Bdellovibrio bacteriovorus: one gene and its partners. The protein of the gene in region 2 binds, or shares a complex with, the protein of the main gene of each other region. Links are inferred from orthologs where the notes say so. Each region holds a gene or a part of one and is shown on either strand. Other genes may lie near its edges.

Region 1 (6,028 bases), on a different replicon or contig from region 2:
TAAAGCGCCCCCGTAACTTAATCCCGCCAAACTGACTTTTTCTTGGGGGAAAGTATCACGAATGAATTTTGACACCGCTTCGATTTGCACGCTGAAAAACAGTTTATCAGTGGACATGTAGATATGGCTTAAATTCAAGGTGACCACGCGATAGCTTGCCGACAAGTTTTCAGCGATCGTCTCCCAATGCTGAACACTTCCTCCGTAACCATGAAGAAGCAAAAGTAGTGGCCCTTGGCCGCGTTCGCGGTAAGTGATCTTGTGAGACATTCCCTCATTTATCGGTCTTTGACAGAGGGAGTATAACTGGACTTAAGACTTACTTCTTATTTTTGTGATCGTGTTGCTGCGGTTTTTCCGACTTTTCGTGTTTTTCAGGCTTCTCTGGTTTTTCTGATAACAACATCGTGTCGTTCACCGCGTGAGATTCCTGCTGTTTTTGAGAGCGGAAGCCTCGGATTTTTTTGACCTGATTCTCGGAACGATCCACTTGTTCCGAAAGATCGACCGTGACATCCCCGAAACAACGAACCTGGCAGCTAAGACGACGTCCATCGATAAAGTGGCTGGTGCCGATCAGGCTTAGTTCCGCTTTGCTCGGAGGAAGAATGTTAGACTCACCTTCCACGATTTTCACCCGGCATTCCGCACACGACGGAACACCTTTGCAAATCGAACGAATCTCTAACTGATTTTCCGTCGCAATTTTTAAAAGCGTCTTATCAGGCGTACCTTCAACGACGATATTTTGCGGCAAGAATTTAATCTTCATAGTTATTCCTAAACTAGATCGTTATTTCACTACGATCTTTACGAACTTCTTCTTTCCGGCTTTCACGACAAAGCTTTCGCCAGACTTCAGGTTCATTTTCAATTTCGGATCAGATACTTTTTCACCATCAATCTGCACGCCCCCACCAGTGATAAGCCTTGAGCCCTCACCGTTAGAAGCACACAAGCCGGCCGCCACCATCAGGGCGGGCAAACCAATTTCTTGGGCGTTTACCGCGAACTCCGGCACATCGTCCGGCAAACCCTTTTCGACAAAGATACGATTGAATTCATCTTCGGCAGCTTGGGCGGCTGCTTCTGAATGGAAACGTTTGATCAAGAATTTTGCTAAGTTCACTTTCACTTCACGGGGATGTTTGCGTTTTTCTGAAACATCTGTGCGCAGCTGTGACAAACCTTGAGCCCCGATATCAGTTAAAAGCTCATACCAGCGGTACATCAAATCATCTGAAATACGCATGGTTTTACCAAACATATCTTTAGGAGTATCAACCACCGAAATATAGTTATCTAATGACTTAGACATTTTGTTAACGCCATCAATCCCTTCAAGGATCGGCATCGTCAACACACATTGCGATTCTTGTCCATAGGATGATTGCATCTGACGACCTACCAAGAGATTGAACTTTTGATCGGTTCCACCCAATTCAACATCTGACTTTAAATGAACAGAGTCATAACCTTGGGTCAGGGGGTAAAGGAACTCATGAATCGCAATCGGTGTGCCGGAACGGTAACGCTTGGTAAAGTCATCACGCTCTAGCATTTGCGCAACCGTGTATTGCGCCGCCATCTTAATAAACTCTGCCGGCGTCAGCTTATTCATCCAGTGAGAGTTGTAAACAATCTCGGTCTTTTCTGGATCCAGAATTTTAAAGATTTGCTTGGCATAGGTGCGGCCGTTTTCTTCGATCTCTTCGCGAGTCAACATCGGACGCGTTGTGCTTTTTCCGGTCGGATCGCCAATAGCCGCCGTAAAATCCCCGATTAGGAACTGAACTTTGTGCCCAAGATCTTGAAAGGTTTTTAGTTTGTTCAAAACAACAGTGTGCCCGATATGAATATCCGGGCGCGTAGGATCTGCACCCAGTTTGATATTTAAAGGTTTTCCTTTTTTAAGTTTTTTAAGCATGTCTTCATCACTGATGAATTCAGCGACACCAAACTTAATTCTTTCTAACTGCTCTTGAGGACTCAACATCTTAAACAAATCCTTTGCTTAAACTATCGTGCGTGTTCAACAGAACGAGTTTCACGAACAACCGTGATCTTGATGGCGCCTACTTGTGGCATCTCACGCTCAATCTTACGAGCGATATCACGAGACAACATCACGGCTTGATCATCCGTGACTTTGCTGCTTTCAACTAAAACGCGAACGTCTTTACCTGCTTGCAGAGCCAATGTTTTAAGAACCCCGTCAAAGCTGTTCCCGATGCTTTCAAGATCTTCCAAACGGTGAACAAATGAATCCATTTGCGGACGACGTGCGCCCGGACGAGACGAAGACAAGATATAAGCGGCATGAACAATCCACGCCAAGATCGAATGAGGTTTTTCTTCTTCATCATGAGCACGGATCGCGTGACACACATCTTCAGATTCGTTGTATTTTTTGGCCATCTCAGCACCCACTGTCGCATAGCTGCCCTCAACAGTGTGATCAATGGCTTTACCGATGTTGTGAAGCAGACCCGCACGACGCGCGATTTTTACATTCACGCCTAGCTCCCCGGCTAACAACCCCGCGATGTTGGCCACTTCTAAAGCTTGGTTCAAAGCATTCTGCCCTTGGTAGGAACGGTATTTCAGGCCACCGATGATTTTCACTAACTCGGGATGCATGTTCGGGATACCCAGCTCGATCACGTGGCGTTCGCCTTCTTCTTTGATCGATTTCATCAATTCATTGCGTTGCTTTTCAACGACTTCTTCAATACGCGCCGGATGCACGCGTCCATCTTCCATCAATTTTTCAATTGTACGGCGAGCAAGTTCACGGCGAACGGGATCAAATCCAGAAATAACCACCGCTTCTGGCGTATCATCAACGATCAAATCCACACCACAGTGTGCTTCCAACGTTCTGATATTACGTCCCTCACGACCGATGATTTTACCCTTCATCTCGTCACTTGGAAGAGCAAGGACACTCACCGTGCGCTCAGAAGTGTATTCAGACGCAAATCTTGAAAGTGCGGTCGCCAAAATACGTTTGGCTTTTTTCTCAGACTCTTTATTGGCTTCGTCTTCAATTTGGGCGATCTTTTTTGCGGCTTCTTGCTTTGCTTCATCTTCAAGCGCGGAAAGCAATTGTCGACGGGCTTCTTCTTGAGTCATCGCCGCCACAGACTCAAGCTTATTTTTAAGCTGATCGATATGCGCTTCGCCTTTTTTCTCGAGATCTTTGATACGATTTTCAGAGATCGCAATTTTTTCTTCACGGTCCTTAAGAGTATTTAAATAACGATCGTTTTCTTCCATTTTTTGTTTGAATTGATCATCGATCTCTTTCAAACGACGCTCTAACTGAGCCTCTTTGTTTTTAACTGTGGATTTTTGCTTGTGAATGTCCGCTTCAACATTTTTACGGGCGCGGGATTCAAAATCCTTCGCTTTAGTTTCAGAATCTTTTTTAATTTTAGCGGCTTCTGATTTCGCTTTGTTGACGATTCTTTCAGCTTCAACGCGAGCTGATTTTTTAGAATTTTCGTCTTGAATCTTTTTAATGATAAAGACAACCGCACCACCCAAGATAAGCGCAATAATGGCGGTAATTACAATTTCCATTTTCTTACTCCTGATCTTCCTTATGAAAATCCCTGCATGCGACAACCCCAGATTCTGTGATCAGGTAATCCACCTTCACATCATGAGCCTCTGTGGGCAAAGTGTCGGGACTGATCTGAAAATCAAAACAGATACCGACTTTGATCCCCCGGTAGGTTTCAAGAGTCTTGTCGTAAAACCCTTTTCCCTTACCCAGGCGATTGCCATTCTTATTAAAAACTAATCCGGGAACCAACACTCCTTGAAGATCCGTCACCGCGACTTTCGGGGATTGAGCCGACGGCTCCATCACTCCATAAAATCCGGGCGTGAAATCCTGCCCCAGGTAAAACTCTAAAGCTCCCTCGATCATTTTGGGAAAAGCCCATGTTACGCGCGAGATTTTAAAAACCTCTTCAACACTGGCTTCTTCCTTGAGTGCTCGATAAGCGCCCCAAGTTCCACTTTGCTTGAGCATAAAGCCCTGCAAAGCCTGGTTGAGTTGTTGTTGGTTTTGAGCAAGGCCTTGTGCAAATTCTTGAGCACACAAAGACTTAAAGAAGGAACGACATTCCTTTTTAGAGTTCCAATTTCGATTCAAAGGACACTCCAAGAGCTTACAACAAGTTAGTTGTTCAAAACCTTATTGCTGTTGTTCTTGGAATTTTCGAGTTCTAAAGAAATACGCAAAGCTTTCTCTTCAAGCTTTTCAAGCTCGCGATGCGCTTTTCTTTTAAGGAGGATCAGTTCTTCGGCCAAATTCATCGCAGTTAAAACTGCGGCATTCTGGTAAGAACCGTTCTTGGTTACAGACAGGGCTTGATTCATTTTGCTGTTTACAAATTGGACGAGCTCATCCACCGTGGCATCGTCATGAGAGGTTTTTAATTTGTAAGGGACACCCGCGATAAGAAAATCGAAGGTCTTTTTGTCAGAGTTCACCGTCACCTCAGCTGCACAAATCAAAGTAATCCTAAAAGTGTTCCTAAACCTTTTAAAACTCTAGAAAATTCCTAGATCAACACTTTAAAAAGTATAGCCTTTTTCAAAACCCTTGTTCAACAGATTTATTTCTTAGAACAAGTGCATATAATGCCGAGATCACTCCTCTTTTCGCAGGAAATGGAGCGCTGATACAGACGGTCCATCAGATCGTACTCTTGGACTTCATTAAAGTTGCGCGAGTAAGTGGCGCTCACATTGTTAAGCTTCGTGTCATTATACAAGGACTCATCCGATTTAATGGTCGAATTTAAGAGGAAATTATTGATCACCTCTTGTTTTGGGTTTTGACTCTGGTTCTTGGTCAACTTGATGTCGGTGACGACACCCTTGGCGTCGACTTGCTGCAAAATCAGCTCAGTCTCTTTCTTTCTTCCGGGCGGCGTCTTGGTTCGCAGAATCAAGTTGGTAAGTTGTCGCTCCGAGTCCAGGTACTGGACCTTTCTTTGACGCAAAACAGAGTCACGGGTCGGAAACGTTTTGTCCGCCACTTCTTTAAGCAGATTTAAGTCTACCTTAAAGCTGAGCGATTCATTTTCTAGTTCAGGAAAACATTTAATCAGATTTTCGTAAGAGACCGACACGGGTTTTTTGGGCGCGGTTTGCGCAAACGCGATTGCGCCCGTAAGGGCAAATAAAAATGGAAATGCAAACATCCGTGTCATCATCGTGATTCAGGGTAATGAAAGACACGAACGGGTTCAATGCTTTTTCTTTGAACCCGTGTTTTAGATCTTAATAAAGTCCGCCGCCCGTTTTAACGATGACCGCTTTGCCCCCATCGGCTTGAACTTTGTAAACGCCTGGGAAAACAGCCACAAAATCTTGATCCGTCATTGGGGCTGATACCAAATAACGCGGATGTTTTGATGGAATGACATCACCAGGTTCAGTGACCCAGTTTTCGGTGAATGTGCCGTCGTTATTAAAAACGTACATGGCAGCAAGGCCTGCCGGGGATTTTGCTTGGGTTACAGAGGCGCAGACTTCTTTAGCCTCATCGGAAGCATTATAAAAATCTTTTAAGCGAGAACATACATTGTAACTAAAGCGCTGAACAAAGTCGCGCTCCCACGCACCCGTTAAATAAAGATCACCGAAGTTTTCCTTATCCAAACGGAAAAAATGGCGCTTCATATAGTACATGCTCATAAGAATTTTATTCTGTTCAACAGTGCTAGAGAAATCGCGATACACGCGAATCTTTTGCCCCTTCACCGTCGCGGGAACGGCCACGCGTTCCAAATTCAAATTCGTCGTTTGCCCGGCAGTCACGCGCACCATTTCAGGGTTGATCGAGTTTTCAAACCCAACAATGTAAGACCCTTCAGGAACGGCTTGCGGCGTATTTAAGTTAAAGAAAACAGGATCATCACACGCGCCGCGCTTCGAAGTATCACAACGTACCGCTTTCACTTTTTGCATGATCTGAAATTTACCCGCCTGACCATTCACCTGCAAT
Region 2 (6,192 bases):
TAAAGAATAAATCACCATGCGCAGATCGACGCCGGTTAAGTCCTGTAATGGACGAAGAGCCTCCGGTAAAGCCGTGATTAAGATGGCCGCGACAATCGATCCTGTCATTGATCCCATGCCGCCCAAAACGACCATGATCACGGCATTTACACTTTGCAAGAAGGTGAATGACGACGGACTGATGAAATTAGTGAAGTGAGCATATAAGGCACCCGCCACGCCAGCAAAAAAACTCGACATCACAAAGGCACGCACTTTCATGCGCGTGGTGTTGATCCCCATGCTTTCTGCCGCGATTTCATCTTCACGCACGCTCAAAAAACCGCGGCCATAAGTGGAATGCATCACGCGCCAAATCGCAAAAAAGCAGATCAACAACCAAACGGAAGCGAAACTAAAAGAATAGATAAAAGAGCCAAAGCTTGGAATTCCCGAATAACCCCGAGGTCCCCCTAAGAAATCCATGTTTAATAAGGTCACGCGGATGATTTCACCAAATCCCAAAGTGACAATGGCCAGATAGTCACCTTTTAAACGCAATGAAGGTAAGCCCACCAAAAACCCCGCCACCGCCGCCATGAGCCCGGCACCGATCGCAAATAAAAAGAATTCTACAAATCTTAATGATTCCGGCATGAAGTTCCACTTTGTGCTGGCATAAGCAGTAAAGTAGGCGCCGATAGCCATAAATCCGGCATGGCCTAATGAAAATTGTCCGGTGTAACCATTGACCAGATTTAAACTCATCGCCAGTAAACAGTTCACGGCCGCAAATAGCACGATCAACTGAATGTATGAATTAAATCCGAAACTAAAAACAAAACCAACGGCGATCAGGGCAAGTAAACTTAAAAGTGGATTTTTAAAAGCCTTCATTAGACTTTCTCCACCGTGTATTTGCCCAAGATGCCAGCCGGACGGAAGATTAAGATCACAATCAATATCCCGAATGCGAAGGCATCGCGGTATGTACTAGAAATATAAGCGACCACCATTTCTTCAGACAGACCCATGATCAAGGCTCCTAAAACAGCGCCGCCTACATTGCCGATGCCTCCGAGGACAGCGGCGACAAAGGCCTTCATCCCAATCATCATGCCCATTAAGGGGTCGATCTTAGGATATTTCATTCCCACCAGAATACTGCCGATGGCCGCTAAGCAAGAACCGACGACGAAAGTAAAGGCGATGATTTTATCCGGGTTTACACCCATCAAGCTTGCCACAGAAGAATTCGCGCTGACGGCGCGCATGGCTTTACCTAACTTGGTTTTAAAAATTAAAAACTGCAAAGCCAGCATTGCCAGAACGCTGACGATAAGGACGGTGACATCAAAAGATTTAATTTCAATAGCGCCGATGCTAAACAAGACAAAATCATTCATAACTTCGGGGAAAACTTTGGGATCGGCACCAAAAACAACTTGGGCAGAGTATTGAAGAAACAAGCTCACCCCGATGGCCGTGATCAGAATATTTAATTTTGGAGCTTTACGTAAAGGACGATAAGCGAAGCGTTCAATGGTCAGTCCCAAAAGACTGCAAAAGAACATCGCCACCACTAACAATAGAATTAAAGTGAAAACACCGGGGCTGGTTTCAAGCCCCATGAGGCGTGCCGCATAGTAGGCGACAAAAGCGCCGATCATATAAACGTCGGCATGGGCGAAGTTGATCATTTTCAGGATTCCATACACCATGGTGTAACCAAGGGCGATCAGAGCGTAAATGGAGCCAAGACTGATGCCGTTGATTATATGTTGAATGAAATCCTGCATGCGTCGTGTACTTCCTTTATGGAGTGATCGTAGTCATGTACTTACGAGCATTACCGTCCACTTGAATAACCACGGCACTCTTCGTTGCATCGCGATTTTCGTTCAAAGTGATTTTTCCAGTAACGCCGCCGAAATCTTTAGTCTTAGCCAGTTCATCACGGATTGATTTAGATGACAAGTCTGCAGAACGTTCTAAAGCCGCGATCAAGATTTTTGCAGCATCATAACCTAAAGCTGCCAATGCATCTGGAGTCTCATTGTATTTCGCTTTGAATTTCTTTACGAACTCTGTCACCGCTGGATCTGTCGATTCCGTCGTGTAGTGATTTGAGTAATAGCTTCCGTTGATAGCTTGCTTACCGATTTCAAATAACTTTTCGCTGTCCCATCCGTCACCACCCATCAAAGGAGCTTTGATACCCAGCTGACGAGCTTGTTGGGCGATCAAGCCAACTTCGGTGTAATAGCCCGGAACGTAAATAGCCTCTGGGTTTTTAGAGCGAATTTGAGTCAACTGAGCTTTGAAATCAATATCACCGGCTTGATAGCTTAGATCTGCCACGATTTCGCCACCGGATTTTTTAAATTCAGTATTAAAAACATCTGCCAAGCCAACGCTGTAATCATTTTTGACGTCGCGTAAGATGGCGACTTTTTTAATCTTCAAGTTTTCTGTCGCAAACTTCGCCATCACGAAGCCTTGGAAAGGATCAATAAAGCAGACACGGAAAACATGATCACCGATTTTTGTCACATCGGGGTTTGTCGATGCAGGGGAGACAAAAGGAATTTTATGAGATTGCGCGATGGGAGCCGCTGCTTTTGAGCGTCCGCTGGCAACGCCACCGATGATGGCGACCACGTTGTTTTGCGTAATCAAACGAGTCACGGCCGCGGCCGCTTCTTCATTTTTTCCTTGGTCATCAAGAGTGATCAAAGAAAGTTTTTTTCCTTTGATACCCCCAGCATCATTCACTTCATCAAACGCCATACGTACGCCCTTGTTGGTGCTAAGACCAAAAGTCGCATCACTGCCGGTCAGAGAGTCGTATTCCCCGATAAGAATTTCGTTGGTTTTTTTTGTGCAGCCCGAAAGAAGCGGCAACACAACAAGAAGGCTAACAAGTAGACGTTTCATGGATCCTCATTTCTTATGCTTTGTCTAAAGATATCCCTTAGAATTCAAGCATCTAGAAATGAGGTCAAGTTAAAGCTGCTTCAGCTTCATGGCTTTCGCCGCTCCGCTCTGCCGGCCCGGCCGCTTAAGTAGCAAGAACTGACGCGAGCGATAGCAAATCCATTTGGGTTTTCTTTTCGTTCTTCGTGACTAAGTCCAAAGGAACTTGTACCAATCTTTCACCCTCAGTGCCGATCATGATATCACATTGACCATGCATAAGGGCGTCTACGGCGGCAGCGCCCATGCGACTGGCTAAAATACGATCTGCTGCGGTTGGAGATCCCCCGCGTTGTTGATGACCCAAGATGCAGACTTTGGCGTCCATTCCAGATTTTTTACGAATAGCATCGGCCAAGTCGTAAGCGCGACCTGGTTTTTGACCTTCGGCAGTGATCAAAATGCTGCTGGTTTTTCCGCGACGAATGGATTCTTTGATTCTCTCGATAGATTTATCTACGGAAGCCACATTTTCTGGCGTGAAAATTTCCTCCGCACCACCGGCAAGTCCGACGTAAGAAGCGATGAACCCTGAGTTGCGACCCATCACCTCCACGATGAAAAGACGATCGTGAGAAGCGGCGGTATCCCGAATGCGGTCGATGGCTTCCAACGCCGTGTTCACCGCGGTGTCAAATCCGATGGTTTTGTCGCTGCCAAAAATATCATTATCGATAGTTCCAGGAACACCGACGATAGGAATTTGGTGTTCTTCCCATAAAGCATGCGCTCCACGGAAAGATCCGTCTCCGCCAATACAAACTAAAGCATCAATGCCTAGGTTTTTTAAATTGGTAGCCGCCTTTGTGCGACCTTCGGGTTTCATCATTTCAGTCGAACGGGCGGTTTTTAAAATTGTACCTCCGCGCTGAATAATATTGGCCATATCGCGAAGTTGCAGAGGGTTCATTTCATTTTCTAGCATGCCCAGATACCCTGCGGTAATTCCGTACACTTCTAGATTTTGTGCGATACTGACGCGAACGACAGCGCGAATGGCCGCATTCATTCCGGGAGCGTCACCACCACTGGTGTAGACGCCGATTCTTTTGATTTTTTTAGAGAAACTTGCCATGGACCAAGGCTACTACGAGGAGCAGGCAAAGAAAAGGGCCAAAAAAAAACCCACGATTTGTATCGTGGGTTTTTTCGCTAAGTAGCAATTCTCTGTAAGGAGATTACTTAACCATAGCTTTGAATTCAGCGCCAGCGCGGAATTTCGGAGCCCATGCAGCTGGGATTTTGATCGCTTTACCAGTTTGTGGGTTGCGACCAGTGCGAGCTTTACGTTTAGCTTTAGTGAAAGTACCGAAGCCAACAAGTTTAACATCGTCACCTTTTTTAACTGCTTTTTTGATGTTTTCAACAGCGCAATCAAGGATGTTTTCAGCTTGAGCTTTAGAAACTTTAGTTTCAGTAGCGATTTTTTCGATTAGTTGAGCTTTGTTCATTTGAACTCCTCTTTTTTCGACACGTGTATGTGTCATTTCGTTGTAATAAAAAATCTTGATGATCGTTCTTCGTCATCCAATGACTTGCTCATGAAAATGCAAAATCACATGTTCGTCAATAGCAAAATATGAAAACGACTCTAGTGGCGGCTTTCGGAGTCATCCCAATCGTCATCATCAAGGCCAACACTTAAAGAATCACTTGAAGAAGGCGCGACCGGAATGCGGTAACTTTCATCAGCCCATGCACCCAGATCATTGGTTTTGCAGCGTTCAGAACAAAAAGGTCGAAAGGCGTTTTCAGAGGAGTAAACGGTGAGTTTCCCACATTTGGGACATTTGATTTCGCGGGGTTTGGAATTTTCTGTCATGGTCAGAGAATGGAGGAGAGTTTTTGGAAGGGCAAGAGGCGCAAGAAATTTCCTGCGCCTTGTTAAAATAGCTTAGAAGCGTTTCAATTTGCCGGTTGCAATCTTCGTTGCATGGCCGTTGTACGGGTACCAAAGCTCGTAGTTTAAATATCCGTCCGCCAAAGTGCCTTGGTGAACTTGGATTTGGATCAGACGTAAACCGCCACCATTCATGTAAGAACCGTAAGCGCGGATTTCAAAACCTTTGCTATTGTTGATCAAACTGAAAGTCGTATCAGATGAAAGAACTAGCGGATTGAAAATCATACCGCCACCATGAACACCGATACTGAGGTATCCCTGAAAGTAACTTGGAGCTGGGTATGCGGTGAAGCTTAAGAATGGACGCAAGTTTTGACCGATCTGTACAGCCAATTCAAAAGAGCCCGAAGTCCACGAGTCACATCGTGCAAGCCAAGCATCATAACCGTGAATAAGGCGATCACAAACCGCCATCGATTCTTTAAGGAAAGATTTGTAAGCATCGCGGTTTACGATTTGCATATCGCCTTGCTGTTGTTGAACACCCCAACCAGATTGTTGGAAACGACGATTGAAGTCGTAATATCTGACTGGTCCATTATTAGGTGTGACGATGCCGCTTCCATTTATAGGAATACATGCGTTTTGATTGGAATCAAAAACATGCGTGGCCGGACACGTCGGAATCATTGTCGTTCCGCCACCGCCGCCATCAGGACAAGCCGTCAATGCGAACGCTGAGTACAGCGCGATGAATGTTATGACCAGTTTTTTCATAAGACACCTCTTCAATAAGGGTCTATTTCAGGACTCGTGCCAAACAGAGGTGGTGTTCAAATAAAGTAAGGAAGAATTGGGGATTTAAAAATGTTTACATTTTTCATGGGGACCGCCGTTTTCCGTCACTTCATGGTATGTAGCTACTTAGCTTTGCTGGTATTTTTGGGGCGTCTCAAAATGAGAAAAACCCCTATGGAGATAATGAATACGCTGATCCAGCTCGAAACTGACAGGCCCCAATGAGGTCCGCGGAAGTCATCGCGAAAAGCCTCCATCATCAGTCGACCCAGGCCGTGCAAGATCATCCACAAATAGAAAATAAATCCCGGTCTTTTATTCTGCTTTTCTAATCCCAATAATATAAAGACCACACCGATTTCCCAAAGAGCGGAATAAGCTTGGGTGGGATGACGACCACTCACGGCCCATGGAAGTTCGCAGTATTTTCCATAACAACATCCTGCCAGCAAACAAGCTCCGCGTCCTATCGCGTAGGTAACAGCCAATACCGGAGCAAAAAGGTCTAAATAGGGCGGGATGTTTTCGCGATCTGTTTTGTACAAATAAAAAAGAGCAGCTGGGGCCGCCAATAAAACGCCACCGTAAAAGACGAA
Region 3 (6,155 bases), on a different replicon or contig from region 2:
GAATTTGTCAGGGCAAAGTGAAAGATCTCAAGGACCCGTTTTTGTAATTCGGGTTCAAAATAAATAAGGACATTTCGACAAGTCACTAAATCCAAACGAACAAAGGGTGGATTTTGAATCATGTCTTGCTTAGCAAAAACCACCATATCACGAATACGTTTTTGCAATTCGAATCGTCCATCGGAAAGTTTGGTAAAATATTTCCTTAAATAATCCTTAGGCAAGGCTAAGAGTGAATCAGAATCGTAAACCCCTTTACGTCCTTCGGCGATAGCATCTTGATCTAAATCCGTCGCAAAGATTTTTACGGGGACGTTGCGATGAATCTTTTCCAAAGCTTCGCACGCCAGAATCGCCAGAGAGTATGCCTCTTCACCGGTCGCACATCCCGCGACCCAGATACGCAAATCTTCCCCGGCACGTTTGGTGGAGATCTGAGTTTCCAGAATTCGTCCCAGTTCTTCAAAAACTTCCGCGTCCCTAAAAAAACTTGTCACGCTGACCAGAAGCTCTTGAGATAAAATGCCCACTTCGCCGGGGGTCCGTTTTAAATACGCTAAATATTCGGACAAAGACTTACAGTGTACCTGCAGCACCCGACGCCACAAACGACGCTGCAAAGTGGAGGGTTTGTACTGAGAAAAATCACTGCCCGTTTTATCGATAAGAATTTTTAGGCACTCTTTCCATTCGGGCGTATTTAACAAGTCGGCTTTTCGCTCTTGAATATGCTCTTCAATCAAGCTCGCCAAGGTTCGACCCATTTCATCAGGCGACAGAATCACATCCACGCAAGCGGTATCAATCGCTGCCTGAGGCATCCCATCATATTTCGCCGAAAAGCCATCTTGGGCCAAGGTCAAACCACCCGCGTGATGAATCGCTCTGATCCCTTCAGATCCATCAGATCCCGTTCCTGAAAGGATAATACCGACACCGTTCTCTCTCCAAAACTGACCTAAAGAAATAAAAAACGTGTCAATAGATGGAATGGGTCGTTTATCAATATCTGATTCTTCCAGAAACAAAGATTTATCATCGACGCGGATATTCATATTCGGTGGAACGATGTAAATATGGCCTTTTTTTAATCGCGCTTCGTGAGTGGCCGCGATAACGGGAATCTTGCTTTGCTTTGCAAGAAGCTCTACCAGCATGCTTTTACCATGGGGTGCTAAATGCTGAGCCACTATCAACGTGTCTGAAAAGTCTTTTGAGATATTAGAAATAAGAGATGTCAACGCCTCAAGACCGCCAGCTGAAGCGCCCACTCCAATCAGTCTTTTCGGGGAATTTTCCACGGGTGTTTTACTGGGCATTCACGATCCTCCGAAACGAAGCCTGGGGACAACTTTATCAGACTTCCGGCGCAGAGTCTCGGTATATACGCACACAGTCCCTCTTCTGCCTTTGGTCAATTTCGTGGATGTAATTTAAAAGTTTTTTGTAGAAATGCAAAAAAATAAAAAAGATGGCGTTTGCCATCTTTTTTTTAAACTTGCTTTGCTTTATCCGAACTTAAATCTAAGCGCGACCCGTAGAGCCAAAACCGCCCGCACCGCGAACAGTTTCTGAAAGATCCCCCACCACTTCAAATTGCGCTTGGTAAACCGGGGCAATCACCAACTGCGCACAACGTTCTTGATCGTTGATCGTCACCGCTTCCGTCCCCAGATTGATGATGATCAACTTTACTTCGCCGCGGTAATCCGCATCGATCGTTCCGGGAGTATTTAAAACCGTGATGCCGTTTTTAGCGGCAAAACCACTGCGCGGACGAGCTTGAATTTCAAAGCCCAATGGAATTTCAAAAGAAAGACCCGTTGGGATCATCGCGCGTTGACCCGGGTTTAAAACCACCGGGGACGCCAGCTGCGCGCGCACATCAAAACCACTTGCGCCCACGGATTGATATTGCGGAAGCTCGCCATTGAAGTTTTCTAATTTTTTGATTTTAACGTTCACTTTTTGCATCTTCAAATTTCCTTATAAAGAAAGATCTTCCCACCAAGTTTTTAGCTCGTTCACACCGTGACCCAATAAAACCCCGGATGCTTTGTCTAAATGCAACTCGCTTCGAATATAGTCATTCACCGTATCGACGGTCACTTTTTTAATTTCTTCGATCACCGTGTCGACCGACTTATAACGTCCAAAAACGATTTCGTTCACGGCTAAAGACGTCATGCGATTTTCGATATCATCCGAACCCAACAAAATGTTCCCAATGACTTGGGTTTTAAACATTTCCACATCTGATTTAGTGACGCCATTTTTACGCAGTTTTTCAAATTCTTTAGAAATTAGATCGCCCACTTTGCGCGCATTCTTGGTTTCAGTCCCCGCGTAAATCGTAAGCATGCCCGAATCGATATGCGAATTAAGCATCGAATGAATGGTATAAACCAGGCCTTTCTTTTCACGCACACTTTGATAAAGCTTCGAGGTCATACCTCCGCCCAACAAAGTATTCGCAATCACCGCTTCAAAACGGCGAGAGTCTTTAAAGCTGGCGGTCGGCAAACCCAAAAGCAAATGCACTTGTTCTGCCGGTCTTTCAACGACGTGACGACGCTTTAACCAACGAGGCGCTTTGCGCGTGTCTTTCAGCTGGGACTTTTTCTTCTTACCCAAGCGTTTTTCCACACCCTTCATAAGCTCCGTGTGATCTAAACATCCCGCCGCACTGACGATGATGTTTTTGCCGGTGTAGGTTTTTTTATAATAATCTAAAACTTGGCTTTGCTTCATGTTAACCAATGAAGCCGGTGTCCCCAAGATCGGACGAGCTAAAGGATGATTTCCATAAACTTGTTCATAAAACACGTCATAAATCAGCTCTTCATGATTGTCTTCAGACATAGCAATTTCTTGTAAGACCACGCTTTTTTCTAAAGCGAATTCTTTTTGCACAAGATGCATATTAGAAACAAGATCAGAGAGTACATCTAAAGCCATTTCCCAGTGATCTTTTAAAACAAGCGCATGATAGCAAGTATATTCCCGCGTGGTGTACGCGTTTAATTCCCCACCCAAGGCTTCTAAAGATTTTGCGATCTGATAAGCGGAACGAGATTTTGTTCCCTTAAAAACCAGGTGTTCTAACAAGTGAGAAATCCCCGCCACGGCCGGCGCTTCATCTCGAGTTCCCGTTAAAACCCAGATACTGATAGAAACAGCACGGGATACGGGGTGAAGTTCACTCACCACTCGTATCCCGTTAGAAAGTTCAGATTTGTTGAACTTTGTATTCATTTATTTTTATTTACTGACTTAAAAGCGCTTTGCGAGAAAGTTTCACGCGACCTGAACGGTCGACTTCTAGAACTTTCACGTCGATCACTTCGCCTTCTTTCAATACGTCTGTAACGGCACGAACGCGCTCGTTAGAGATTTCAGAAATATGCAAAAGACCTTGAGTGCCTGGAAGGATCTCAACAAACGCTCCGAATTCGGCGATCTTAACGATCTTACCTTTGTAGACCTTGCCGACTTCCGCTTCCGCAATGATGTCGTTGATCATCGCAATAGCTTTTTTCGTTGCTTCAGGATCCGCCGAAGCTACGTGGATAGTTCCGTCGTCTTCGATTTCGATTTTAACGCCCGTTGCTTCCGTGATGCCACGGATGACTTTACCGCCAGAACCGATAACTTCGCGGATCTTGTCTGGTTTGATTTTGATCGTCTCAATACGCGGAGCAAATTCAGAGATTTGACCACGAGGAGTTTTGATCACTTTTTCCATTTCATTCAAGATATGCGCGCGGCCTTCCTTCGCTTGTGCTAAAGCCGTCTCCATCACTTCAAAAGAAACAGAATCAATCTTAATATCCATTTGCAGGGCCGTGATACCTTGTGAAGTCCCCGCCACTTTAAAGTCCATATCTCCTAAAGCATCTTCATCACCCAGGATGTCAGAAAGAACGGCTACGCGGTTCCCTTCTTTGATCAAGCCCATCGCGATACCCGCAACATTGGCTTTTAACGGAACACCCGCATCAAGAAGTGCTGTCGTCCCGGCACACACGGTACCCATTGAAGATGAACCATTCGATTCAAGAACCTCAGACACGATACGGATGGTGTAAGGGAATTTTTCGAAATCAGGAAGAACCGATTTCAAAGCGCGCTCTGCTAAGTTTCCGTGACCGATCTCACGGCGACCTGTACCGCCCATACGACCTACTTCGCCCACTGAATATGGAGGGAAGTTGTAGTGAAGCATGAACTTGCGTTTTTGCAAACCCGTCAAAGCATCGATCATTTGTTCGTCATCACCCGTACCCAAAGTCACCGTGCCAAGAACTTGCGTCTCACCACGAGTAAAGAGTCCTGATCCATGCGCACGTGGCAACAAGCCCACTTCATTGGCGATAGGACGAACCGTTTTTACATCACGACCGTCAATACGAACCGCGCGATCTAAGATCATAGAACGAGCTTCTTGGTATTTTAAATCATCAACGATAGCGCTCAGTTCTTTTTTACGTTGTTTCAAAAGATCTTTGTCAGTCACAGTGCTTAGCAAAGCTTTTTCAGCTTGAGCTGCCGCCTCGTTAGCTGCTGCATAACGATCTTGCTTAATGCGGATCGAAAGAGCTTCGGCGATTTTCGGACGAAGGAAATTTTCAGCCGCTGTTTTGAAATCAGCATCAATAGCAGGAGGTGTAAACGCACGTTTCGCTGTTGATCCTGTTTTTTCACGCAATTCATCCTGCGCGTTTAAAAGAGGCATCATGGATTGGTGACCGAATTTCAAAGCTGCTAGTACGTCCGCTTCAGAGATAAACTTCGTTTCACCTTCCACCATCAAAAGACCATTGCGAGTACCCGCAACGATCAAATCCATGTCTGATTTTTCCATTTGTTGTGGTGTTGGATTGGCAATAAATTGACCATCAACGCGACCTACTTGAATCGCACATGTTGGACCGTTGAATGGAATGTCAGAAACGTGCAATGCGGCTGAAGCCCCAAGACTTGCCAAAATTTCTAATGGGAATGAACCGTCTGCAGAAAGAACTGTACCGACGATTTGTGTTTCGTAACGGTAGCCCTCAGGAAATGAAGGACGGATCGGACGATCGATCAAACGCGCGGTTAATACGGCATCGTTTGTTGGTTTGGCTTCACGTTTGAAGTAACCACCGGGAATTTTACCAGTCGCATAGAATTTTTCGATGTATTCAACTGTCAGTGGGAAGAAATCTAGTTCAGAAGCTTTTTTAGAGGACACTGCAGTAACAAGAACCATGTTGTTACCACAAGAGACAAGCACGGATCCATCTGCTTGTTTTGCCAAACGGCCTGTTTCGATGGTAATCTGTTTTCCGCCCACCGAGGTAGTTACAGTCGTTTTCATTAATTCTCCTTGAATTCTTTTACAAAAGCTTTTGTGCTCTTGTTGTTTTGTCTCCTGTTTTTTCTTTTTTCAGGAGAGGTTTTTTTCATTACCGCTTTTTAGAAGCGGGTGTATTTTTATTTGGGATAGCGACCCTCTTGCCGACACTCCATCTTCGACGCAGTGAAAACTTAGGGCCAAAAAAACCAGAAGGGGCTTTTTTAGCCCCCTCAGGATTGTCTTATTACTTACGGATATCAAGTGCTTTGATAAGCGCTTGGTAGCGTGTTCCGTCTTTGCGGTGAAGGTAATCCAAAAGCTTACGGCGTTTGTTAACCATTGTTACTAGACCACGGCGACCGTGGTGATCTTTTTTGTGAGTTGCGAAGTGAGTGGTCAAATCGTTGATTTTTGCAGTCAACAACGCCACTTGAACTTCTGGAGAACCCGTATCAAGATCTGCTGTTTTGAATTTTTTAACGATTTGCGCTTTGTTGTCTTTAGTGACCGCCATTAAGGTCTCCTTTTGTTTGCACTTCGACTTTGTCGAAGTATTTTAGGCTTCTAAGGCCTTGCCAATATTGATCTCACCCAAAGGTCGTCATGGCTGTCGATCCCCCGAGTTTTTATAAGTTTTTAGGTTCTATCCTGGGCTCTAGTAAGAGGTCAAGAAGTGATAATCTCTATTTAAATCTAAATCCCAGTCATTTTACTTAGGCACCTTAATATGGGATCGATTAGAACATTACACACCAGTAATTAAGCCGAGCAGTCCTCAAGTATCCCAACTAAATAACCGAAAAATACTCATAGA

What was found.
Region 1: pfkA (region 2) and rny share a complex: the UniProt entries of both Bacillus subtilis proteins name them as parts of the possible RNA degradosome complex. The link is inferred for Bdellovibrio bacteriovorus from one-to-one orthologs.
Region 3: pfkA (region 2) and pnp share a complex: the UniProt entries of both Bacillus subtilis proteins name them as parts of the possible RNA degradosome complex. The link is inferred for Bdellovibrio bacteriovorus from one-to-one orthologs.

What each region holds. Positions count from the first base shown.
Region 1 is NZ_LUKE01000006.1:273,740-279,767, reverse strand. Bases 1,303-4,125 are described here. They hold rny (ribonuclease Y), read right to left. Parts: upstream 3,586-4,125; coding sequence 2,020-3,585; downstream 1,303-2,019. Other genes in these bases: AZI86_RS18180 (5-formyltetrahydrofolate cyclo-ligase), read right to left, coding at 3,590-4,125; tyrS (tyrosine--tRNA ligase), read right to left, coding at 1,303-1,996. Outside these bases: AZI86_RS18200 (alpha/beta fold hydrolase), read right to left, coding at 1-270; AZI86_RS18195 (2Fe-2S iron-sulfur cluster-binding protein), read right to left, coding at 320-772; more of tyrS, read right to left, coding at 794-1,302; more of AZI86_RS18180, read right to left, coding at 4,126-4,165; AZI86_RS18175 (cell division protein ZapA), read right to left, coding at 4,192-4,506; AZI86_RS18170 (hypothetical protein), read right to left, coding at 4,632-5,234; AZI86_RS18165 (hypothetical protein), read right to left, coding at 5,302-6,028. UniProt on the Bacillus subtilis protein: Endoribonuclease that initiates mRNA decay. Initiates the decay of all SAM-dependent riboswitches, such as yitJ riboswitch. Involved in processing of the gapA operon mRNA, it cleaves between cggR and gapA.
Region 2 is NZ_LUKE01000001.1:789,370-795,561, reverse strand. The notes cover bases 2,036-5,022. They hold pfkA (6-phosphofructokinase), read right to left. Parts: upstream 4,031-5,022; coding sequence 3,041-4,030; downstream 2,036-3,040. Other genes in these bases: AZI86_RS03735 (hypothetical protein), read right to left, coding at 4,850-5,022; AZI86_RS03740 (DNA gyrase inhibitor YacG), read right to left, coding at 4,547-4,777; AZI86_RS03745 (HU family DNA-binding protein), read right to left, coding at 4,134-4,406; AZI86_RS03755 (ABC transporter substrate-binding protein), read right to left, coding at 2,036-2,916. Outside these bases: AZI86_RS03765 (branched-chain amino acid ABC transporter permease), read right to left, coding at 1-876; AZI86_RS03760 (branched-chain amino acid ABC transporter permease), read right to left, coding at 876-1,778; more of AZI86_RS03755, read right to left, coding at 1,795-2,035; more of AZI86_RS03735, read right to left, coding at 5,023-5,575; AZI86_RS03730 (prolipoprotein diacylglyceryl transferase), read right to left, coding at 5,719-6,192. UniProt on the Bacillus subtilis protein: Catalyzes the phosphorylation of D-fructose 6-phosphate to fructose 1,6-bisphosphate by ATP, the first committing step of glycolysis.
Region 3 is NZ_LUKE01000002.1:307,234-313,388, forward strand. The notes cover bases 2,815-5,764. They hold pnp (polyribonucleotide nucleotidyltransferase), read right to left. Parts: upstream 5,363-5,764; coding sequence 3,266-5,362; downstream 2,815-3,265. Other genes in these bases: AZI86_RS11975 (M16 family metallopeptidase), read right to left, coding at 2,815-3,255; rpsO (30S ribosomal protein S15), read right to left, coding at 5,586-5,764. In the rest of the region: AZI86_RS11965 (CheR family methyltransferase), read right to left, coding at 1-1,319; dut (dUTP diphosphatase), read right to left, coding at 1,525-1,974; more of AZI86_RS11975, read right to left, coding at 1,987-2,814; more of rpsO, read right to left, coding at 5,765-5,855. UniProt on the Bacillus subtilis protein: Involved in mRNA degradation. Catalyzes the phosphorolysis of single-stranded polyribonucleotides processively in the 3'- to 5'-direction. Necessary for competence development in Bacillus subtilis.